One region of the Streptomyces nigra genome, then DNA from elsewhere that is predicted to be linked to it. Evidence: riboswitches for the same ligand, from Rfam matches in the RefSeq annotation. Region 1 holds a riboswitch; each other region holds the start of a gene.
The links. Region 1 has a riboswitch for cyclic di-AMP ahead of DC008_RS04380 (C40 family peptidase). Riboswitches for the same ligand answer to the same signal wherever they lie in the genome.
Positions count from the first base shown of each region.

Region 1 (5,712 bases):
GCCCTCGCGCAGGATGGCCGCGAGCTCGTCGTTGCGCAGGGTCTCCGTCCACACCTGGACGACGAGCCGGGGGAAGGCGGGCTTGCCGTCGACGACCAGGGACTCCCGGGCGGCGAGCGTGTGGCCGAGGACATAGGCGACGAGCTCGTCCGGCGGTGGGGGCGGGCTCTGCCGGGCGGCCTCCTCGAACGCCGCGCGGACCGAGCCGAGCACCTCGGCGACGATCGCGCCGATCAGCTCCTCCTTGCCCTTGAAGTACCGGTAGACGGCCCCCGCCGAGAGGTCGACCTCCTTCAGCACGTCCTGCATCGAGGTGGCGTGGAAGCCGTTGCGGGCGAAGCAGAGGGCGGCGCCGTCGAGGATCTGGCGGCGGCGTGCGTCGAGGTGTTCCTGGGATACGCGGGCCATGCCCTCAAGCTAAAACGAACATTCCTTCTTGACAAGCATCGACATCGGGGAGCACGGTGGACTCACCAAAAACGAACGATCCTTCTTTTTGAGATCACGGGAGATCCCATGTCCTCGCCGTCCGCCACACCGCCCAGGAAGCCCGCACCCCGGCGCCTGGTCGCGGTGGTCGTGCTCGTCCCCGTACTGGCCGCCCTCGCCCTGTGGGCGTTCGCCTGGCCGGCCGCCCGCACCGCGCCGCGCGACCTCCCGCTCGGCGTGGCGGGGCCCGCCGCGGCCGTGACGCAGGTGGAGCGACAGCTGTCCGCCCACGACGGCGCGTTCGACGTGCACCGCTACGCCGACGAGCCGGCCGCCCGCGAGGCCATCGAGGACCGGGACGTGTACGGCGCGGTCGTGGTGACACCCCAGGGGCCGAAGCTGCTGACCGCGTCCGCCGCGAGCCCGGCCGTGGCCCAGCTGCTGCAGCAGGCGGTGGCCGGACAGGCGGCCGCCGAGGGGACGCAGGTGGAGACCGTCGACGTGGTGCCCGCACCCGAGGAGGACCCGCGCGGGGCGGCCCTGAACTCCAGCGTGCTGCCGCTCGCCCTCGCGGGCCTGGCGGCGGGGGCCGCCGTCACCCTGCTGGGGCTGCGCGGTCTGGGCGCCGCGGGCGCTCTCGCGGGCGTCGCAGCCCTGATCGGCCTGATCGCCGCCGCGCTGGCGCACAGCTGGCTGGGTGTGATCACCGGTGACTGGTGGGCGGAGGCCGGGGTGTTCGCGCTGATGACCCTCGCCGTGAGCGCCGCCGTCGCCGGGCTCGCCGCCCTCCTCGGACCGGCCGGCGTCGGCCTGATGGCCGCCACCGTCATGCTGATCGGCAACCCGTTCTCCGGGGCGGCGTCGGCGCCCCGGATGCTGCCGGAGCCGGTCGGCACCATCGGCCAGTGGCTGCCGCCGGGCGCGGGCACGACCCTGCTGCGGTCGGTGTCCTTCTTCGACGGCGCCGCGGCGGTCGGCCCCGCCCTCACCCTGACCTGGTGGGCCGCCGTCGGCCTCGGCGCGGTCCTCCTCGGAGACCGCCTCAAGGCCGACGGCACCAGCCCGGAGCCGACCACCGCCCGGGAACCGGCCACCGCCGCCTGACCCGGCCCCGCGAACCGGCCGTGCGCCCCCGCTGTAGCGGACGGGGGCGCACGGCCTCGGCGTCTCCGGCGGCCGTGACCACGCGAACGGCCGTACGTCCCGGTTCCGGCGGACGAGTTGATCGGCCGTCACCCCGGGGCGCGCCGGCGCTGACGCGGCGTCGGGCGGGACGGGACCGTGCGTACGGGCGCTGGAGCGTGCGCCGCGCGTCCCGGACGGGCGGCGCCGCACGGCTCGTGCCACGCCGGTGGCGCGCTCCGACAGTTGACGGCGCCACAGCCGCGTCCCGGGCACGCCGCCCGGCTCGGAACGTCCGCCGACGCGCCGAAACGGACCGAATGGCGTACCCCCCATCGGCGTATTCCGCACTCCGTCCACGCGCTCGTACGGCTTGCGTCAGGGACGGGACGCACAGCCCGGGTTGAGCCTTCCGCCGCTGGTCCGGGGCTCGTCGGGTATCCGGCGACGACCTCGAACGCAGTAGCGTCCACCCGAACGGGTGAGTGGTGAGTAACACCACAAATCCCCGGTTCCGTTGGGATTTTCGTTCTTCCGTGCGCCAAGATCCCTGACTGACGACAAGACCCCGCCGCAGCGGCGGGGCGATCCGGGCGGACGCCGAGTCCTGCCGCCGCCCGGATGACCGGTCGACAGGAGTGGATCGGCAGGAGTGGAGGACCCGAGCAAGACGGGTCGCCGGTACGGACGTTCGTTCGAACCGAGCAACCCTTGGGGTGAAGCCGCGACATTGCGGCCGGGCAACTTCGCCAGCCCGAATCCGACAGGTCATCCTTCACAGGCGGCTGACGAAGGGTTGCGCATGACTGCGCTCAATCGTGTCCCGTCGCTCATGGCCAGGGCCGGTACGGCCTCGGCCCTCACTCTCGCCGCGGTGGGCGGCTCGATCGTGACGCCCGGTCTCGCCTCGGAGGCGCAGGCCGCCACGCCGGCGACGAAGGCACTTCAGATCGCGGCCTCGAAGAAGGGCTCCCCGTACAAGTGGGGCGCCACGGGGCCGAACCGGTTCGACTGCTCCGGGCTCACGCTGTACTCGTTCAAGAAGGCCGGCAAGAAGCTGCCGCGCACGGCGGCCCAGCAGTACAACAAGACCCGCCACATCTCCGCCTCGAACCGCAAGGCGGGGGACCTGGTCTTCTTCCACTCGGGGTCGTACGTCTACCACGTGGGCATCTACGCGGGTAAGGGCAAGATCTGGCACTCCCCCAAGAGCGGTGACGTGGTCCGGCTGCAGAAGATCTGGACCAGGAGCGTCTGGTACGGCCGGGTCAAGTGACCCTCGTGGGGGCGCCGACGGCGCCCCCACCCCCGCCGGCGCCCTCCCGGGGCGCGGAGGGCGTCCGGCACGGGCCGGGCACTCCGGCGCCTCCGGGGCCTCCCGGGGCCGACGGGGGCGGAGCGGGCCGCATGGCGCCCGGTGCGGCGCCACGCGGCGCTTCTAGGGGGTGTCCTGCGGCGTCGCGACCGTGACCGGCGAGGCCGGTACGGTCCACGGCAGCTCGATGGAGACCGTCTTGCCGCCCTCACGGGTCGGCCACACCCGGAGCCGGCCGCCGCACTCGGCGGTCAGCCAGCGAATGATCACCATGCCCCGGCCGTTGTCCTGCTGGACGGCGGCCGGAAGCCGTTTGGGGAACCGGGGATGACTGTCGGTCACCCCGATGCGCAGCTGCTCGTCACGGTCGAGCTCGAGGTCCACCGTGAAGGTGGGCGACTGCCCCAGGGTGTGCTGTACCGCGTTCGTGGTGAGTTCGGAGACGATGAGCCGGATGGTGTCCGCCGTGTCCGTGTCCGACGGCAGTCCCCACTCGGCGAGTGTGGTGACCACATAGGACCGGGCCGCGGAGACCGAGGCGGGATCGCTCGGCAGAGTGACGGATGCTTCCAGATGGTCTGCCATGGCGACGTCGTCCCTTTCCCACGGGACCGCAGTCCGACACGGAGCGGAGGGTTCGAGTACGGTCCCGGACTGGTGCTTCGCCGCCAGACTGCCATCACCGCGGCGGTCACGGGTGGCGATCCGCCAAGATATGCATATATCTGTCGCTCGAAGCGGTGAACTCTGCGACGGCAGACCGTATTTGGGCGGCCCGGTCGGAGTAAGGAGTTGCCCATGCAGCACGGCCCGGCGGTACGCCGCCGGAAACTGGGCGCGGAACTGCGTGCGTTACGCACCGGGACCGGGCTCACCAGTGGGGAGGCGGCCCGCCTGGTGGGCTGGCACCAGTCCAAGGTGAGCCGTATCGAGACCGGTGCCAGCGGGGTGAAACCGGCCGATGTGCGCTTACTGCTCGACGCCTACGGTGTCCGGGACGCGCGGCTCCGGGAGGTGCTGCTGGCGCTGGCCGGCTCCGACGGCGCCGGGCGGCACCACTGGTGGCACGCCTACCGCGGGGTCCTGCCGCCGGCGTACCGGGATTTCATCAGTCTGGAGTCCCAGGCCCGCGCGATGCGCACGCTGGAGACGTCCGTGGTGCCCGGCCTGTTGCAGACGCCCGAGTACGCGCGGGCGGTGACCCGGGCGGCGACCGGCGGGACGGACGACGGCACCGACGACCGGATCGACGCGTTGGTCGCGGTGCGGCTGGCCAGGCAGGAGGTGCTGCGGGCCGATCCGCCGCTGCGGTTCAGCGCGGTGCTGGACGAGGCGGTGCTGCGCCGGGAGGTCGGAGGCCCCGAGGTGATGCGGCGCCAGCTGGAGCGGCTGGTGGAGGCGGCGCGGCTGCCCCAAGTCACCCTGCAGGTGCTGCCGTTCACGGCCGGTGAGCATGTCGGCGTCACCGGGCCTTTCGTTATCTTCTCATTTTCGAGCACTTCTGATCTGGACGTGGTTGTTCTCGACCACTTGACGAGTAGCCTCTATCTCGAACGGAAAGAAGACCTCCAGGCCTACACGGAGGCCTTCGACACCCTTCGGCTCCACGCCCTTTCGCCCGAGGAATCGCTGGATCACATCGCCGCGATAGGTGGCGGCGCGTAAGGAGGCACCATGACCGCACTGCCTCGGAACCTCAGGTCGAGCACCGAACTCCCGGACGCACGATGGCTGCGCAGCAGTTACAGCACCGGGGCGAACAACTGCGTCGAGACGGCCCGGCCGCACGCGGGCCCCTGGACCGGCCTGCTGGCCGTGCGCGACTCCAAGGATCCGGCCGGCCCCGCGCTGCTCTTCTCCCCGAGAGCTGGGCGGGCTTCACGGCCGCACTCCAGTCCTGACCATTTCTGATCGTTTCTGCCCGTCCCGGTTCCGCCCGGCCGTGTCACGCCGACTCATGGTCGTGTCGTACCGATGACCTGTACAGCGCGTTCGATCTGCCCCTCGGAGAGGTCCGCGCGGGCGGTCAGCCGCAGCCGTGAGACGCCGTCCGGCACGGAAGGCGGACGGAAGCAGCCCACGGCGAGACCCGCCGCACGGCAGTCGGCGGCCCACCGCACGGCCCCCTCCGGGGACGGCGCCCGCACGGAGACGACCGCGGCGTCCGGACGCACCGCTTCCAGACCCGCGGCCGTCAGCCGGGTGTGCAGTTCGCCCGCCACCGCGCGGGCCCGCGCGGCCCGTTCGGGCTCCCGGTCCAGCAGCCGCAGCGCCGCCAGGGCCGCGCCCGCCGCCGCCGGGGCGAGACCGGTGTCGAAGATGAACGTCCGCGCCGCGTTGACCAGATGGTCGATCACCCGGGCGGGCCCCAGCACGGCACCGCCCTGGCTGCCGAGCGACTTGGAGAGCGTGACGGTCGCGACGACGTCCGGCGCGCCCGCGAGCCCCGCCGCGTACGGGGCACCCCGGCCGCCGTCGCCGAGGACGCCGAGACCGTGCGCGTCGTCCACGACCAGCCCGGCGCCGTGCTCCCGGCACACATCGGCGTAGGCGGCCAGCGGGGCGGCGTCGCCGTCGACCGAGAAGACGGTGTCGGAGACGACCACGGCGGGGCCGTCGTGCGTGCGCAGCGCCTTGCGGACGGCGTCCGGGTCGGCGTGGGCGGCGACCTGCGTGGTGCCCCGGGACAGGCGGCAGCCGTCGATGAGCGAGGCGTGGTTGCCCGCGTCCGACACGATCAGCGAGCCGTGCGGCGCGAGCGCGGTGACCGCGGCGAGGTTGGCCGCGTAGCCGGAGGAGAAGACGAGCGCCGCCTCGAAGCCGCAGAAGCGGGCCAGCTCGTCCTC
Region 1 is NZ_CP029043.1:949,410-955,121, forward strand. Features, by position in the region: gene DC008_RS04370 (TetR/AcrR family transcriptional regulator) at 1-408, opposite strand, end outside; gene DC008_RS04375 (ABC transporter permease) at 517-1,533, shown strand; cyclic di-AMP (ydaO/yuaA leader) riboswitch at 2,153-2,350, shown strand; gene DC008_RS04380 (C40 family peptidase) at 2,354-2,827, shown strand; gene DC008_RS04385 (ATP-binding protein) at 2,990-3,451, opposite strand; gene DC008_RS04390 (helix-turn-helix domain-containing protein) at 3,665-4,531, shown strand; partial or broken gene DC008_RS04395 (DUF397 domain-containing protein) at 4,541-4,767, shown strand; gene DC008_RS04400 (8-amino-7-oxononanoate synthase) at 4,822-5,712, opposite strand, start outside.

Region 2 (5,712 bases), 2.6 Mb from region 1:
GCTCTTCCGCCGCGTACAGCGGTAGGAGCAGCGGGCGTAACAGCACTTGCGAGAGCACACAGCACCACCGACACCACCCCCTCACCGGCGCCCCGGCCCTCGCGCCGCTGCGGGCGGCGCCCCCGTCTCGTTAGGGTCGATGCCGTGGCCACCAGCCCCCCGTACCCGACGCATCCCCCCGCCCCCGCCGGCGGGGCGCTGCGGCACGCGCACTGGTGGCAGCGCCGATGGGTGCCCTACGCCGCGCTCAGCACCCTGCTGGCGCTGTCCGGGCTCGTCATCCTGGCCCTGGTGCGCGAACAGACCGGCACGGAGGGCTTCCTGGTCGGGCTGGGTCTCGCGGTGCTGCCCGTGCCGCTGCTCGTCGCGTCCTTCCGCTGGCTGGACCGCGTCGAGCCGGGCCCCTGGCGGAACCTGGTGTTCTCGTTCGCCTGGGGGGCCTGCGCGGCGGCGCTCATAGCGATCGTGGCGAACAGTTTCGCGACCCGCTGGATAGCGACCGCGACCGCCGACCCGTCCCACGCGGACACCCTGGGCGCGACGGTCATAGCGCCCGTCGTGGAGGAGACGGCCAAGGCGGCGGCCGTCCTGCTGGTCTTCCTCTTCCGGCGCCGGGACTTCAGCGGCATCCTCGACGGCGTGGTGATCGCCGGTGTCACCGCCACCGGCTTCGCCTTCACCGAGAACATCCTCTATCTGGGCACCGCCTTCGGCACCGACCAGCTGTCCGGCGGCAGCGGCATCGCCTCGGTGACCGCGGCGACCTTCTTCGTCCGCGTCGTCATGTCGCCCTTCGCGCACCCCCTGTTCACCGTGCTCACCGGCATCGGCTTCGGCGCAGCCGCGCTGGCCGGGGAACGCCAGCGGGTGCGCCGGGTGCTGCTGCCGCTGTCCGGGCTGCTCCTCGCGATGGGCATGCACGCCCTGTGGAACGGCTCCTCCACGTTCGGCGAGTTCGGATTCTTCGCCGTGTACGCGGCCTTCATGGTGCCCGCGTTCGGGCTGCTGGTCTGGCTGATGCTGTGGACCCGGTACCGCGAACTGAGGACCGTCCGCGAGGAGCTGCCGGCCTACGCCGTCGCCGGATGGCTGTCCCCCGCCGAGCCGTTCGCGCTGGGTTCGATGCGGGACCGCCGGGTGGCCCGGCAGTACGCCCGCCACCACGGCGGACGTCCGGCGGCCCGGGCGGTCGCCCAGTACGAGGCGTACGCCACCTCGCTCGCGTTCCTCAGGCGCCGGGGCCGCCGGGGCCGGGCCGGCGCGGACTACGTGGCCCGCGAGGGCGAGTTGCTGAACGAGTTGTGGCTGCGCCGCGCGTGGGCCCGCCCGGCCCTGCAGTACGCGGTCACAGCGCGGACCCGGCCCGTCCCCGCGTACGTGCCCGCGGCGCACGGCACTTGGTGGCAGCAGCCGTACGCCCCGAACGGGCACGCCCACGGCGGACCGCAAGCCCCGGTTTGGAACCCCTACCTCGGGTAGACGGGTCGGGGAGGGCGGCGCGGCACGGACGAAGAACCGGCAGCCCTGACGTCGGGGGGTCGTCGTCAGGACTGCCGGGGTTCAGACGGGGAAGGCGCTCAGGGAGTGAGGCCCTTGCTCCGCAGCCAGGCCAGCGGGTCGATGCCGCCGCTGCTGCCCTCGGGATGCACCTCCATGTGGAGGTGGGCGCCGGTCACATTGCCGGTGGCGCCGACGCGGCCGATGACGTCACCCGTGGCGACCTTCTGGCCGACGCTGACGCTGATCGAGGACTGGTGCGCGAACCACACCTCGGTGCCGTCGTCGAGGGTGAGCTCGGTCTTGTAGCCGTACGAGCCGTCCCAGCCGGCGAACGTGATCGTGCCGGAGTGCACGGCCTTGATCAGGGTGCCGGTCGGCGCGGCGAAGTCGAGGCCCGTGTGGTGACCGGACGACCAGTAGGCGCCGGCCTCACCGAACACCGAGGTGAGCGTGTACGAGGAGGTCGGCAGCGTGTACTGCTTGGCCAGCTCGGCGAGGCGCTCGGCCTCGGCCTTCTTGGCGGCCTCCTCCTCGGCGGCGGCCTTGGCGGCGGCGGCCTGCTCCTTGGCCTCCTTCTCCGCCTTGGCGGCCGCCTCGGCGACCTCCTTCTCGGCGGCGGCGACGGCGGCCGCGGCGGCCTTGCTGTCGACCTGGTCCTGCTGGAGCTCGGCCTGCGCGATGATCCGGCTGCGCAGCGCCTCACCGGCGTCGGAACCGCTCTGGGCGGTCTCGTCGGCGGTCTCGCCCATCGTGCTGAGGGCGGTGGCACTGTCGTCCGCGGCGGAGTCGTCGTCGGAGATCAGGGGCAGGTCCGGCATCGTGATGGCGACCGGCGGCTTGCCGCTCTGCGCGGTGGCCATGCCGCCCGCGCCGACGGCCGCTATGACGCCGACGCCGAGAACCGTGGAGCTGCGGGCGAGTCCCCCGCCGCGCTGCTTGGAGACGCGGTGCCTGCCGCGAACGGGACGGAGGGACTCCGCGGTGGGGTTCCACTCCTCGAAGGGGCCCTCGTCGGTGCGGTGCAGGTCGTAGCCGAAGGTGTCGGCGGTGCGCTGGCCCGGCACGAAGGGGGCTTGCGGGGCAGGACGGTTCGACGCCACGTGGGCGTACTCCTTTCCTTCCTTCTCGCCTACCGGGTTAGCTGACGGGTTCGGAGCAGGAAGGTCTCCTACGCGCGTATACGTGCCGTGTTGCCACGGCGGTATCCGCGAGATTCACCCCAAGGTGGTGGTTCCCCGGTTCCTCTACAGGATTAAGCGTGTGCGCACGGAGCCGACTCTTGTGACGGCTGGGACGACCGCGCTGCGTTATCGAACGTTAATAGACGCGGGGTGCGTATTCCAAGCTGTTCCGCTTGATCATTAACGTTTTCCGGCTGGACTTACGGGTCATCAGCGGCCTAAATCGGGCGAGTTGACTCGCGCGTACCCCCTTCAATACAGCTGACGGTTCGTCAGTTGTTATGCGGAGGGGGTTCGCTCCCTCACGTTCCGTGACAGCGAGTCGGGGGCGCGACAGAGGAGGGAAAAACACTCAGGGCCGGAACTCGAAAGTTCCGGCCCTGAGTCTTCAGTAGCGGGGACAGGATTTGAACCTGCGACCTCTGGGTTATGAGCCCAGCGAGCTACCGAGCTGCTCCACCCCGCGGCGATGTCTCTACTGTACGCCATTCTCGGGACCCACCGCACACGCCTTACCGCCGCACCCGCCCTGCCCGCGCCTACGACCCCCCTCTGACCAGGGCTTTTGTCGCCGTGGTGCGGGACGTGTCACATCAGATCGGGCACCAGGGCGCAAGGCAGGGCGCGCATCAGGGCACCAGGTGGGCGTTGGGCGCCGCGGCCCGTCCCGCGTACTCGGGCAGCACCACGACGTCCACCCCCGCGGCGGTCAGCATCCCGCTGCCGTCGGCGTCCGTGACGAAGGTGTCCGGCTCGCGCCAGGCCGTCACGACCCGCCGCACCCCGGCGGCCAGGATCAGCCGGGCGCAGGGCATGGGCCGTGAGGAGCGGTGCGTGCAGGGCTCCAGGCTGGTGTAGACGGTGGCGCCGGCCAGCCTCGGGTCGCCGGGCGCGATCTTGGCGAGGGCCGCCTCCTCGGCGTGCACGACCGGGTCGCCGCCCTCCCGGGAGTGCCCGCGCGCCAGCTCGGTGCCGTCGGCCGCCACGACGACCGCCCCGACGCTGAAGGCGGTCGGCGAGGGCGGGCACTCGGCGGCCAGGTCGCACGCGAGGGCCAGCCAGTGCCGGTCCGCGGCGGCCGGCAGGACGCCGGTACCGGGCGCGGTCGGCTCGTAGCGGGTCAGGACGACGTCCTCGATGCGCCGGGTCTCGACCAGCCGGAGGCGGCCCTCCTGGTAGCCGCCGGGCCCGAAGAGGCGGGGCGCCCGGGGGTCGCCCACGAACAGCGGGGCCAGCACCAGCTGCAGCTCGTCGGCGAGCCCCTGCCGCAGGAGCTGGGTGTGGACGGTGCCGCCGCCCTCGACCATCAGCCGCTCGACGCCGCGGACCTGGCGGAGGTGGACCAGCAGGTCCCGCCAGTCCAGGTCGTCGCCGAGCGCGACGACGTCGGCGGCGACGGGGTCCTCGCGCAGGCGCCCGGCGCCCTTCTCCGTCGTATAGACGATCTTCTCGCCACCGGTGTGCCAGAAGTTGGCCGCCGGGTCGAGTTCGCCGGACGCGCTGACGGTGACCTTCAGCGGGTACTCGGGCCTGCCGGCGGCCGTGCGGGCCGCGCGCCGCTCGGCGGAGTTCACGAGCAGGCGGGGGTTGTCCGCCCGGATGGTGCCGGCGCCGACGAGGATGGCGTCCACGGAGGCCCGTACCTCGTCGACCCGGTCGAAGTCGGCCGGGCTGGACAGCAGCAGCCGGTCGGGGCCGGTGTCGTCGAGGTAGCCGTCGAGGGAGACGGCGGCGGACAGCAGGACGTAGGGGTAGGACGGCATCGGCACGCTCTCCCGCTCGGCGATCGGGGCTTGGTCGATCGGTGCTTGGCTGATCGGGGTTGGTCGATCGGAACTCGACCGATCGGCTTGGTTCAAGTTTGAAACAAACCTACACTGGACACATGACGACTCGCTGGCTCACCCCCGAGGAGCAGCGCGCCTGGCGCGCCTACATCGCCGCCGTCGCGCTCGTGGAGGACGCGCTCGACCGGCAGCTCCAGCAGGGGGCCGGCATGCCTCATCTGCATTACTCCATTCTCGCCACCCTGTCCGACGCCCCGGAGCGCCGGCTGCGCATGACCGACCTCGCGGAGCGGCTGAAGATCACCCGCAGCCGGCTGACGTACGGCGTCTCGCGTCTGGAGAAGGACGGCCTGGTGGCCCGCGAGGACTGCCTCGTGGACAAGCGGGGCAGCGTCGCCGCCCTCACCGACGAGGGGATGCGGCTCCTGGAGCGCGCGGCCCCCGGCCATGTGGACACCGTACGGTCGCTGATCTTCGACCGGCTGTCCCCGGAGCAGGTGGGGCAGCTGGAGGACATCTTCACGGCGATCGGCTCGGGCGTGGAGGGGGGCTGCGGCCAGACCACAGGGGACGAGGTGCCCTGGCGCCGGCGTGCGTCGAAGCCGTGTTCGTGACGCACACCGCAGGACGGCGTGACCCGGAGTCATTGCTTCAAAGTTAAAGCACGAGGTAGGGTCGCGTTCCGAGAAGCTGCTTCAAATCTGAAGCAGAGCCCGCACGGAACCCGGAGACCCGCATGCCCGACTCCCTCGCAGCCGCCACCCAGCGCGCCCGTGTCCGGGTCCCGCTGCGCTTCCCCGACGGCTACACCGCCGACGCCGAACTGGTCACCTTCCACGGCCTGGCCGACGGCCTCGAACACGTGGCCGTCGTCCTCGGCACCCCCGAGCCCGGCACCACCCCCCTGGTCCGCCTCCACTCCGAGTGCCTGACCGGCGACGTCTTCGGCTCGGTCCGCTGCGACTGCGGCCCCCAGCTCCGCGAGGCCGTCGAGCGCATCGCGCGGCGCGGCGGCGTGCTGCTGTACCTGCGCCAGGAGGGCCGCGGCATCGGCCTCTACAACAAGCTGGACGCGTACGCCCTCCAGGACGAGGGCCTCGACACCTACGCCGCCAACGCGGCCCTCGGCCTGCCCGAGGACGCCCGCGACTACACGGCGGCCGCCCAGATGCTCACCGCCCTCGGCATCGGCGAACTCGACCTGCTCTCCAACAACCCCGACAAGGCCGACCAGTTGCGCGACC
Region 2 is NZ_CP029043.1:3,547,598-3,553,309, forward strand. Features, by position in the region: gene trmB (tRNA (guanosine(46)-N7)-methyltransferase TrmB) at 1-25, shown strand, start outside; gene DC008_RS16300 (PrsW family intramembrane metalloprotease) at 145-1,479, shown strand; gene DC008_RS16305 (M23 family metallopeptidase) at 1,578-2,600, opposite strand; cyclic di-AMP (ydaO/yuaA leader) riboswitch at 2,612-2,769, opposite strand; tRNA gene DC008_RS16310 (tRNA-Met) at 3,074-3,147, opposite strand; gene DC008_RS16315 (dihydrofolate reductase family protein) at 3,311-4,444, opposite strand; gene DC008_RS16320 (MarR family winged helix-turn-helix transcriptional regulator) at 4,567-5,082, shown strand; gene DC008_RS16325 (GTP cyclohydrolase II) at 5,205-5,712, shown strand, end outside.
Region 2: linked by a shared signal. The riboswitch ahead of DC008_RS16305 (M23 family metallopeptidase) and the one ahead of DC008_RS04380 (C40 family peptidase) in region 1 are both predicted to bind cyclic di-AMP.

Region 3 (5,712 bases), 5.5 Mb from region 1:
CGACGTCGCCGCGCTGATCGTCGAACCGATCCAGGGCAAGGGCGTGCACGAGGCCCCGCCCGGCTATCTGCGCGCCGCCCAGGAGCTGCTGCACCGGCACAAGGCACTGCTCATCGCCGACGAGGTGCAGACCGGCCTCGGCCGCACCGGCGACTTCTACGCCTACCAGCACGAGGAGGGCGTCGAGCCGGACCTGGTCTGCGTGGCCAAGGCCCTGTCCGGCGGCTATGTCCCGGTCGGCGCCACCCTCGGCAAGGACTGGATCTTCAAGAAGGTCTACTCGTCCATGGACCGGGTGCTCGTCCATTCGGCGAGCTTCGGCTCCAACGCGCAGGCCATGGCGGCCGGGCTCGCCGTGCTGTCCGTCATGGAGGACGAGCAGATCGTCGCGAGTGTACGGGCCACCGGCGAGCTGCTGAAGTCACGGCTGGCCGCCCTCACCGACAAGTACGAACTGCTCGCCGACGTACGCGGGCGCGGCCTGATGATCGGCATCGAGTTCGGCCGCCCCGACTCGCTGAAGCTGCGCAGCCGCTGGACGATGCTCCAGGCCGCCCGCAAGGGACTGTTCGCCCAGATGGTGGTCGTGCCGCTGCTGCGGCGGCACAGGATCCTCACCCAGGTCTCCGGCGACCATCTGGAGGTCATCAAGCTGATCCCGCCGCTGATCATCGGGGAACGGGAGGTGGACCGGTTCGTCGACGCCTTCACGGACGTCATGGACGACGCGCACAGCGGCGGAGGCCTGATGTGGGACTTCGGCAAGACGCTGATCAAGCAGGCGGTCGCCAACCGATGAGGGTCCACTCCGGCGCTTTGCCTCTGGGGCAACAAATTTGCCCCTGAGGTAAGGCTGCGGCTGAATGGGAGCATGAGCTCCTCCGAGAACCCGCCCCCTCACGGGGCGGCCGGACCGGCCGAGGCCGCCCTGCCGGCCGTCGCGCCACAGCTGCGGGCCCTGCGCCGCCAAGCGGCCCTCACCCTGGAGAGCGCGGCCCGCGCCGCCGGGCTGTCGCCCGCCCATCTCTCCCGGCTGGAGACCGGTCAGCGGCAGCCGTCGCTGCCGATGCTGCTGGCGCTCGCCCGTGTCTACGGTACGACGGTCGGCGAGCTGCTCGGCGAGAGGGTCCCCGACCGCGACGCCGTCGTGCGCGCCGCGGACATGGAACCCACCGCCGCCGGCGGCTGGACCTACTGGCAGGCCGGGGTCTCCGGCCGCGCCATGCAGGCCCTGCGGGTCCATGTGCCGTACGGGTCGCAGGGCGACATCGTGCGGGTGCATCCCGGCGAGGAGTGGCTCCACGTCCTCAAGGGGCGGCTGCGGCTGCGCCTCGGCGACACCACCCACCGGCTCGCCCCCGGGGACAGCGCGCACTTCGACTCGCTCACCCCGCACCGCATCGCCGCCGAGGACGACGGCGGGGTCGAGCTGCTGTTCGTCCACACCCTGTTGCAGAGCCCCACGGCCACCCTGTGCCTGGGCCCGACCCCTGGAGTGACGCCATGAGCGACATGGAGGAGAAGTTCCCGCGCGCCCTGTGGGTGCGGCTCATCATCTACATCGCGGTGGGGCACGTCTTCGCCGCCTTCGTCTACTTCCTCTTCGAGGCGGGCGGCGGGCAGTAGACGTACCCCGTGCCCCTCGGGCCGTACCCCGCGTCCCTCAGTCGATCAGGCGCTCCCGCAGGCGCTCCCGGGCCTCCGGCGTGAGCCGCAGGCCCTGCCCCAGGTAGGTGTCGACGTCGCCCCAGGTCGCGTCGATCGTGTCGAAGGCCGCCGTCAGGTACTCCGCCCGCGCGTCGAACAGCGGGCTCAGCAGCTCCATGACCTCGGGCGAGTAGGCCGAGGGGTTGCTGCCGCTGCGCCGTACCTTGTAGCGGCGGTGCTTCTCGTTGGACTTCAGGTAGTCGGTGACGATCGCCTCGCGCTCGACGCCGACGGCGAGCAGCGTCACCGCGATCGACAGGCCGGCGCGGTCCTTGCCGGCCGCGCAGTGCATCAGGGCCGGGACGCTGTCCTCCACCAGAGACTGCAGGATCCGGGAGTGCTCGGCGGTCCGGTCCGTGACCATCGAGCGGTAGGAGGCGATCATCCGGTCGGCGCCCTTGCCGTCGGCCAGGATCTCCCGCAGCTGGTCGAGGTCGCCGTCCCGGACCATCTTCCAGAACTCCGCGCCGTCCGCCGGGTCGGACAGCGGCAGGTTCACATTGCGGACGCCCGGCAGCTCGACGTCGGGGCCCTCCAGCTTCTGGTCCGCCGCGTTGCGGAAGTCGAAGATCGTGTGCAGGCCCAGCGAGTCGAGGAAGGCGGCGTCCTCGGGGGTGGCGTGGGCGAGGTGGCCGCTGCGGAACAGCACGCCGTGCCGCACCCGTCGTCCGTCGACGGTGGGCAGGCCGCCCACATCGCGGAAGTTGCGCACACCGGCCAGTTCGGGCTCGGTCGACGGGATCTGCTGCGTCACGGGGGCTCCTCCCGGTCGGCCCCGCCGGCGCGGCTCGGCGATGAGGCCGGCGAGGTGCGACTCCGACGATACGACATGGCTGCGTGCGCCATTCAGTTGTCCACAGGGGATGACTCGGTGGCAATGGGTCGAAACGGGCGAAAGTCGGCTGATGTCATCTTTGTCAACGTGCACTTCGTCCGGTTTTGCGGGCACCTCATGTCGTATTCGGATCGGAATCGACGGGAAGGTTCAATGGGTCGGATATCCATCGGAGTCACATCTGGGGTTTCTGTCCGAATTAATGCCTTCATTCCAACTCGCTCCGTAATAAGGAAAGCTGGAGCGGCGTCACGTGAGGAGCGTCATATCCGTGACGGTGCGTCGCCCGTCATGTCCACGTAATCATCGTGCTTTTCCCGGGACTTCGAGCAAAGAGGTCCCTTCGAAATGCACGCAGGGTGACCGTTGAATGCCGTAAGGGATCAAGGTGAACGCATTCGGGCGGAACCCCTCACTTGTTCCCTTGCGTCTCTCTCGCTTACGTTCGCCACCAATCCGGACGGACGCCTAATCCTGCCGCCGACCGGAATCCGCGCACACTCACCCGTACACGGCAGGAGCGGGGGACCCACAGGTACATCGCCTGTTCCGGTCTCCGGAACAGGCTTGGGGTCAAGTCGCGTCCCGACGCGACCGGGCATCTCCAGCCCGCACCCGACAGCTCACCTCGCAGGCGCCGGAGAGGAATTCGTCATGCCCGCGAAGGGTAAGCACCGCCGTCCCAAGTCCCTGCGCCTCACCCGGACGATCGCCGTCGCCGGAACCGGTGGCGCCGCTCTCGCGCTGCCGCTGATCGGGGCCACCGGCGCAAACGCCGCGACCGGCCAGTCCGTTCCGGAGAAGGCGGTCCAGTCCGTCCAGGTCGCCGCCAAGAAGGCCCCGGCGCAGAAGGCCTCCGCCCAGAAGACGCGCACCTACGAGGTGAAGCGCGGTGACTACCTCGCGAAGATCGCCGACCAGCAGGACGTCCGCGGCGGCTGGAAGAAGCTCTACGCCGACAACCGTGAGGCCGTCGGCGCCGACCCGTCGCTCATCCACCCGGGTCTGAAGCTGTCGATCGGCACCAAGGCCGAGGGCGCCGCCCCGAAGGCGTCCGCCCCGGCCCCGTCCGCGTCGAAGTCCTCGGCGAAGCCCGCCGCCAAGCCCGCCGCGCCGCAGAAGGCCGCCCCGGCCGCCCAGAGCGCCGACGAGGCGAGCACCGTCAACGGCTTCAGCGCCCCGGTCTCCGCCTCCGCCGTCGGCACCTCGTACAAGGTCGCGGGCAGCATGTGGTCCAGCGGCTACCACACCGGTGTGGACTTCTCCGCCCCCACCGGCACCCCCCTGAAGGCGGTCGGTGCCGGCACCGTCGTCTCCGCCGGCTGGGGCGGCGCGTACGGCAACCAGGTCGTCATCCGGCTCGCCGACGGCTACTACGCCCAGTACGCCCACCTGTCCTCGCTGTCCGTCTCCAGCGGCCAGACGGTGACCGCGGGCCAGCAGATCGGCCTCTCCGGCGCGACCGGCAACGTGACCGGTCCGCACCTGCACTTCGAGATCCGCACCGCGCCGGGCTACGGCTCGGATGTGGACCCGGTGGCCTACCTCCGCTCCAAGGGCGTCGCCATCGGCTGACCCCCGCACACGGCGCGCACCACCTCCCTGACACGCATGCGCACCACCTGCCTGACACGCACGCCGAAGGCCGGACCCCACCCCCGGGTCCGGCCTTCGGCCTGTCGTCGTGGGCCCGCGGGTGCACGCGCGGGCGTTTCGGCGGTCAACGCCCCTGTGCGGAGCCGTATTCCGGACTTGGTGAAGGCTTTGGCAGTGGCTTATCTCACCGCTCGTCAACCCCTTCCTACGGTCGCGTAGGTCACATCGGAAGGTGAATCATGTCCCGACGTGACAGACGATTCGAAGAGTGACAGCAGAGCAGTGATCGGGTCGTACGTCGCGGTGGGGGACAGCTTCACCGAGGGCGTCGGCGACCCCGGCCCCGACGGGTCGTTCGTCGGCTGGGCCGACCGGTTCGCGGTCCTTCTGGCCGACCGGCGTCCCGAGGGCGACTTCGGGTACGCGAACCTCGCCGTGCGCGGGCGACTGCTGGACCAGATCGTGGCGGAACAGGTCCCCAAGGCCGTCGAACTCGCCCCGGACCTGGTGTCGTTCTGCGCGGGCGGCAACGACATCCTGCGGCCCGGCACCGACCCCGACGAGGTCGCCGAACGGTTCGAGCGGGCCGTCGTCCGGCTCACCTCGGCCGCCGGCACCGTGATGGTGACGACGGGCTTCGACACCCGTGGCGTACCCGTGCTGAAGCACCTGCGCGGCAAGATCGCCACCTACAACGGGCACGTCCGCGCCATCGCCGACCGCTACGGCTGCCCGGTGCTCGACCTGTGGTCCCTGCGGACCGTCCAGGACCGCCGGGCCTGGGACAGCGACCGGCTCCACCTCTCTCCCGAGGGGCACACGCGCGTGGCGCTGCGCGCGGGCCAGGTCCTGGGCCTCGAGATCCCGGCCGACCCGGACCAGCCCTGGCCGCCGCTGCCACCCCGGGGGACGCTGGAGATCCGCCGCGACGACGTCCAGTGGGCGCGCGAGTACCTGGTGCCGTGGATCGGACGGCGGCTGCGCGGCCAGTCCTCGGGGGACCATGTGACGGCCAAGGGCACGCTCTCGCCGTACGACATCAAGATGCGGATCGAGTCGGTGGCCTGACCCGGGGGGACGGACGGGGGGGCGCGGCGCCGCCCGGGGGCCCCGCCGGTCCCGGGCGGCGGCCGCTCAGCGCGGCGAGGCCGTCAACGCGGCCCGGTCCAGGCCCAGTTCCCGGGCCAGCGCCTCGTCCACCCACTCCTGCGCCCGCGCGCGGGACAGCGACCCGGGATACGACGTCAGCTGGACGGCGAGCCCGTCCAGGAGGGCGGTCAGGCGCAGCGCGGCGGCCGCCGGGTCCGGGCACGCGAACTCGCCCGCCTCCGCGCCCTCGGCGAGGACCCCGGCGAGGGCGCTCTTCCACTGCCGGTCGAGCTCACGGGTGACCTCCCGCAGGGCGGGTTCGCGCAACGCGGCCGCCCACCCCTCGATCCACAGCCGCCAGCCCTTGGCCTGACCGGTCGGCGCGTACCACCGCACGGCCGCCCGAAGCCGCCGTACCGCCGTCGTACGGCGGCCCAGGATGCCGCGCAGCCGCGCCAGGTCGCCCTCGGCCGCGTGGGCGAACG
Region 3 is NZ_CP029043.1:6,463,872-6,469,583, forward strand. Features, by position in the region: gene DC008_RS29690 (aspartate aminotransferase family protein) at 1-799, shown strand, start outside; gene DC008_RS29695 (helix-turn-helix domain-containing protein) at 872-1,507, shown strand; gene DC008_RS29700 (DUF6126 family protein) at 1,504-1,626, shown strand; gene DC008_RS29705 (tyrosine-protein phosphatase) at 1,664-2,461, opposite strand; cyclic di-AMP (ydaO/yuaA leader) riboswitch at 3,031-3,192, shown strand; gene DC008_RS29710 (LysM peptidoglycan-binding domain-containing M23 family metallopeptidase) at 3,197-4,117, shown strand; gene DC008_RS29715 (SGNH/GDSL hydrolase family protein) at 4,421-5,206, shown strand; gene DC008_RS29720 (TetR/AcrR family transcriptional regulator) at 5,273-5,712, opposite strand, start outside.
Region 3: linked by a shared signal. The riboswitch ahead of DC008_RS29710 (LysM peptidoglycan-binding domain-containing M23 family metallopeptidase) and the one ahead of DC008_RS04380 (C40 family peptidase) in region 1 are both predicted to bind cyclic di-AMP.

Region 4 (5,712 bases), 2.1 Mb from region 1:
GCCCGTGCGGTCGACGCCCTGGCCGAGCCGCACGATCGTCATCCGCCGGTCCAGCTCGACGAGTTCACCGGTGTCCGGGTGCACGTCCGCCACGAGGAGCCGGATGGAGTTCGTGCCGCAGTCGACGGCCGCGACCCGGGTCATCGGTCCTCCTCGGCGGGCAGCGTCACGCACGCGCCCTTGCGCCACCACTCCGGCAGCATCGCCAGCGCCTCGTCGCCCAGCGGGTTGACACCGGGTCCGGCGGCCAGCGAGTGCGCGACCAGCACATGCAGGCACTTCACCCGGTCGGGCATGCCGCCCGCGCTGGGGAAGCCCGTCAGCTCCTCGATCTCGTCCCGGCGCCGGATGTAGTCCTCGTGCGCCGCGCGGTAGGCGGCGGCCAGTTCGGGGTCGCTCTCCAGCCGCGCCGTCATCTCCTTCATCACGCCGTTGGCCTCGAGCGTGCCGATCGCCGACGACGCCTTCGGGCAGGTCAGGTAGTACAGCGTCGGGAAGGGTGTGCCGTCGGGCAGGCGGGGGGCCGTCTCGACCACGTCCGGCTGGCCGCAGGGGCACCGGTGGGCGATCGCGCGCAGCCCGCGCGGGGGGCGGCCGAGCTGCTGCTTGAAGGCCTCGACGTCCGCGTCGGTGGGCTCGGTGCGCGGGGTGGGCGGCGGGGGCGTTTCCATGCCTGTCTTTCTATCGTCTCTGTTCGCTGCGGGCGGCGTCGGCCTTGTCGACGCCCTCCCAGAGGTTCGTGTACCAGGGGCGGTGGGCCGCGCCCAGGTCGGTCCGCGACTGCCTGGCCGCGTCCGGGTCGACGACGACGAAGCCGGTCTCACCGGGCATCACATAGTGCAGCCGCAGCCGGATCTGCTGCTCGGCGTAGGCGTCGTCCTGCCAGCGGGCCTTGAGGTCGCGCAGTTCCTCGACGCGCCGGGTGGTCGCCGCCTTCTCCCGCTGGAGGTCGGCGATCTCGGCGCGCTGGGAGACGTACTGCCTTATCGGGTACGCCATGGCCACGACGAGGGTGCAGACGACCAGCGCGAGCAGCGCGGCGCGGCTGGTGAGCCGGGAGCGCCGGGCCTGCCGCTTGGTCTGGGAACGGTAGACACGGGCCGCCGTCTGCTCCCCGAGCAACCGGATCCTGGTCGCGGTGGAGAACCGGTCCCGGTCCTTCACGGCCATGTCCCGCCTCCCGTCTCAACGCGCGTACGTCCCCGCACACGGTACGGGACCGAGTACGGGGACGTACGTACGACGCTTCCTACAGGCGCGTGCCTCAGCCCTTGAAGCGGGGGAACGCGCTGCGGCCGGCGTAGACGGCGGCGTCGTCGAGGATCTCCTCGATGCGCAGCAGCTGGTTGTACTTGGCGACGCGCTCGGAGCGGGCCGGGGCACCGGTCTTGATCTGGCCGCAGTTGGTGGCGACGGCCAGGTCGGCGATGGTGACGTCCTCGGTCTCGCCGGAGCGGTGGGACATCATGCACTTGAAGCCGTTGCGCTGGGCCAGCTCGACGGCGTCCAGGGTCTCGGTGAGCGAACCGATCTGGTTCACCTTCACCAGCAGGGCGTTGGCGGCGCCCTCCTCGATGCCGCGGGCGAGGCGCTCCGGGTTGGTGACGAACAGGTCGTCGCCGACGAGCTGGACCTTGTCGCCGAGCTTGTCGGTGATGGTCTTCCAGCCGTCCCAGTCGTCCTCGAACAGCGGGTCCTCGATGGAGACGAGCGGGTACGCGTCGACGAGCTCCGCGTAGTACTCGGTCATCTCGGCCGCCGAGCGCTCCTTGCCCTCGAAGGTGTAGACGCCGTCCTTGTAGAACTCGGAGGCGGCCACGTCGAGCGCCAGGGCGATCTGCTCGCCGGGGGTGTAGCCGGCTTCCTTGATCGCCTCGAGGATGAGGTCGAGGGCGTCGCGGTTGGAGCCGAGGTTCGGCGCGAAGCCGCCCTCGTCGCCGAGGCCGGTGGCCAGGCCCTTGTTCTTCAGGACCTTCTTGAGGGTGTGATAGACCTCGGCGCCCCAGCGCAGGGCCTCGGAGAAGGACTCCGCGCCGATCGGGGCGATCATGAACTCCTGGATGTCCACGTTGGAGTCGGCGTGCGAGCCGCCGTTCAGGATGTTCATCATCGGCACCGGGAGCAGGTGCGCGTTCGGGCCGCCCAGGTAGCGGAAGAGCGGCAGGTCGCTGGCCTCGGAGGCGGCGTGGGCGACGGCGAGCGAGACACCGAGGATGGCGTTGGCGCCGAGGGAGCCCTTGTTGTCGGTGGCGTCCAGGTCGAACATGGCCTGGTCGATCAGGCGCTGCTCGGTGGCGTCGTAGCCGACGAGCTCCGGGCCGATCTGCTCGATGACGGCGAGGACGGCCTTCTCGACGCCCTTGCCGAGGTAACGGTTGGTGTCACCGTCGCGCAGCTCGATGGCCTCGAAGGCGCCGGTGGAGGCGCCGGACGGGACGGCGGCACGACCGGTGCTGCCGTCGTCGAGGCCGACCTCGACCTCGACCGTGGGATTGCCTCGGGAGTCCAGGATTTCCCGGGCTACGACGACGTCGATGGACGGCACGAGCATCTCCTTCGTGGATGTGAAGCCTTTACGCAGCCCGCGTGGGTGCTGCGAGACGAGCCTAACCGGCTCCGGAGGTTCGGCCAGCGGTCGACCGCCCTGTGGACGGAACCGAGAGCGAATTGTTTCCGAACGGAACAAAAAGCGGGCGCGTACATCTACACAGAACCCCGCCCCGGCGCACACGGGGGAACACGCGCCGGGGCGGGGAGCCTGTGGGGGCTTACTTGAGGTGGAGCTGCTGACCCGGGTAGATCAGGTCGGCGTCCTGGACGATGTCCTTGTTCAGCTCGAAGAGCTTCTCCCAGCCGCCCTTGACGTCGTGGTCGGCGGCGATGGTGCTGAGGGTGTCGCCCTTGGCGACCTTGTACTCGCCGTCGCCCTTCTTGACCTTCTTGCCGGTCGGCGTGGTGACGGTCTTGGTGCTCTTCTCGGCGGCCGGACGGTCCGCGGAGCGGGAGGCCGGCTTCTCCTCGGTGGAGCGGGCGCTCTGCTCGCCACCGGTGGCGGCGGAACCGTTGTAGGCCGCGCTCGACAGGCCGGTGCCGCAGTGCGGCCAGGCACCCTTGCCCTGGCCCGCGAGGACCTTCTCGGCTATCGCGATCTGCTGGGCCTTGGTGGCCTTGTCGGCGGTGGAGGCGTACTGCGTGCCGCCGTAGGCCGCCCAGGTCGAGGCGGAGAACTGCAGGCCGCCGTAGTAGCCGTTGCCGGTGTTGATCGACCAGTTGCCGCCGGATTCGCACTGGGCGACGGCGTCCCACTCGGAGGCGGTGGCGGCCGAGGCGCTGCCGGCGGCCATCAGCGGGCCGGCGACGGCGGCGGCGCCGGTGACGCCGACGACGGCGATGGCGCGGGCCGCCTTGGACGGACGACGGTGCTTGCCCTTGCTGGAGAACAGCATGGAGAGATCCCCTCACCGACGCCTACGAGGTGAGCTGTCGGGTTCGGGCCGGTTGAGTTGCCCGGTCGCCCACCACTGGTGCGTGGTGCGCGACTTCACCCCAAGCCGGTTCCGGCCGTGAGCCCCCGGAGGGCCTCGACGTCCGGACCCGGCGCTTACCTTGGGTCCCCCGCTCCTGCCTACGGCGCATGACGCGACGACTGTTCCCGGACGGCCGCCGGCAGGATTCGGCGTGACGGCTGTCGGGGCTCGCACTGGAGGCGAGCGGTCACGACCGTAGACACGCCGCTCGGGGATTTTCAAAGACGATCAAGGCTTCTGAGATCTATCTCTCAGTCCATTCAAAACGGACATTCACCATGAAAGCGGGGCGTGAACTGCCGCTTCATTTGGCCCTGTTCGGCCCTTATTCGGTGGGGACGTCCAGCGTCTGACCGGGAGCGATGCTGTTGGCGTCGGTGCCGATGGCCGCCTTGTTCGCCTCGAACAGCGCGCGCCATCCGCCGTCGACGTCAAGGGAGTCGGCGATGGAGGCGAGCGTGTCGCCCGCGCGGACCCGGTAGGAGGCGTGGCGGCCGGAGGCGGCGGAGTCGCCGTCCGCGGCCTTGGTCTCCTCGGCGCTGGCGCCGCGGTGCCGTCCGGGACCGGCCGGTACGTCCTCGATCGCGGCGGTGTCGACGAGGCTCCAGGATCCGGCACTCTGCCCGGAGTTGTCCTGATTCGTGATCTCGGGGCTCTCCACCGGGGAACTGTCCGGAGAGGCGGTGGCCGTGAAACCGGACTTCTCAGCCTTCTCGGACTTTCCTGACTTCCCGGCCTCGGGCGAGGACGGTGCGGAGCTCTCCGGCGACGCGGACGACGAGCCGCTCGGGGTGTTCGACGCACCGTCGGAGGAGCCCGAACCGCCCGAAGAACCGGAAGACTCGGACGAGTCGGAAGAATCAGAGGAATCGAGCAAGCCGGACGACCCGGACACCTCGCTCGGGGAGTCCCCGGAGACACCGGTGTCGAGGTCGACGGCACCCGACTTCTTGCTGAGCCCGTTGAGCACCGCACAGGTGCCCCACGGGACGGTCCCGCGCTCGGCGAGGATCTTCTGCGCCACGGCGATCTGCTGCGAGCGGCTCGCCAGATCCGGGCTCGCGGCGTAGTCGAGACCGCCGAAGCCCTCCCAGTCCGCCTGGGTCAACTGGAGTCCGCCGTAGTGCCCGTTGCCCGTGTCCGCGCTCCAGGAGCCGCCGCTCTCGCATTCGGCGACCTTGTCCCACACGCTCCCGTCCGCCGCGCTCGCGCCCGAGGCGCCGAGGAGCGGGATGGCGATGGCGGAGCCGGTCACTCCGGCCGCGACGAGAAGAGCCGGAGCCTGACGGGGGCGACGGTGACGACCGTTCCCGGAGAGCATGCGGGGACCTTTCGCGAGACAGCGGTGACCAAGGGACGCGGAATCCGCGTGCCTTCGTTGATGGGTGAACGTATAGGCAGACGATCACTTGTCACAAGTTAATGCCGCGCAGATCACGTGAAGATCACAGAGATGAGCGCATGTCATGTTTGCGGAGCGGAACTCTTGACTCCGACCGGGGTGAACTCCACGGGCAGGGTGCGCAGCCCCCGCATGATGAGACCGCCCCGCCACCTCAACTCGGCGGGATCGGCGGCCAGTCGGAGGTCCGGGAGCCGGGTGAGAAGAGTGGCGAGGGCCGTCTGTCCCTCCAGCCGGGCCAGCGGGGCGCCGAGGCAGTAGTGGATGCCGTGGCCGTAGCCCAGGTGCTGGTTGTCCCGGCGGGAGAGGTCGAGGGTGTCCGGGTCGGCGAACCGCTCCGGGTCCCGGTCGGCGGCGGCCAGGACGACCAGGACCGGGTCACCGGCGGCGATGTGCTGCCCGCCGATGGTCAGCGGCTCGGTGGCGAACCGCCAGGTGGCCAGCTCCACCGGGCCGTCGTAGCGCAGGAGTTCCTCGACGCCGGTCTCCAGCAGGGCGGTGTCGCCGGCGGCCAGGGAGTCCTGGAGGCGGGCGCGCTGCGCGGGGTGGGTGAGCAGCGCGAAGGTGCCGTTCCCGATGAGGTTGACGGTGGTCTCGAAACCGGCGAACAGCAGGATGAAGGCCATGGCGGCGGCCTCGTTCTCGGTGAGGTGCTCGCCGTGGTCGGACGCCCGGATGAGACCGGAGATGAGGTCCTCGTCCGGGCCCGGGGTGTCGGGCAGCGCTTCGCGCTTGCGGTGGATGAGGTCGGCCAGATAGCCGCGCATCTTCTTCACGGACCGG
Region 4 is NZ_CP029043.1:3,060,457-3,066,168, forward strand. Features, by position in the region: gene DC008_RS13990 (Ppx/GppA phosphatase family protein) at 1-144, opposite strand, end outside; gene DC008_RS13995 (DUF501 domain-containing protein) at 141-671, opposite strand; gene DC008_RS14000 (FtsB family cell division protein) at 682-1,170, opposite strand; gene eno (phosphopyruvate hydratase) at 1,265-2,545, opposite strand; gene DC008_RS14010 (transglycosylase family protein) at 2,769-3,446, opposite strand; cyclic di-AMP (ydaO/yuaA leader) riboswitch at 3,451-3,643, opposite strand; gene DC008_RS14015 (LysM peptidoglycan-binding domain-containing protein) at 3,853-4,848, opposite strand; gene DC008_RS14020 (cytochrome P450 family protein) at 4,992-5,712, opposite strand, start outside.
Region 4: linked by a shared signal. The riboswitch ahead of DC008_RS14010 (transglycosylase family protein) and the one ahead of DC008_RS04380 (C40 family peptidase) in region 1 are both predicted to bind cyclic di-AMP.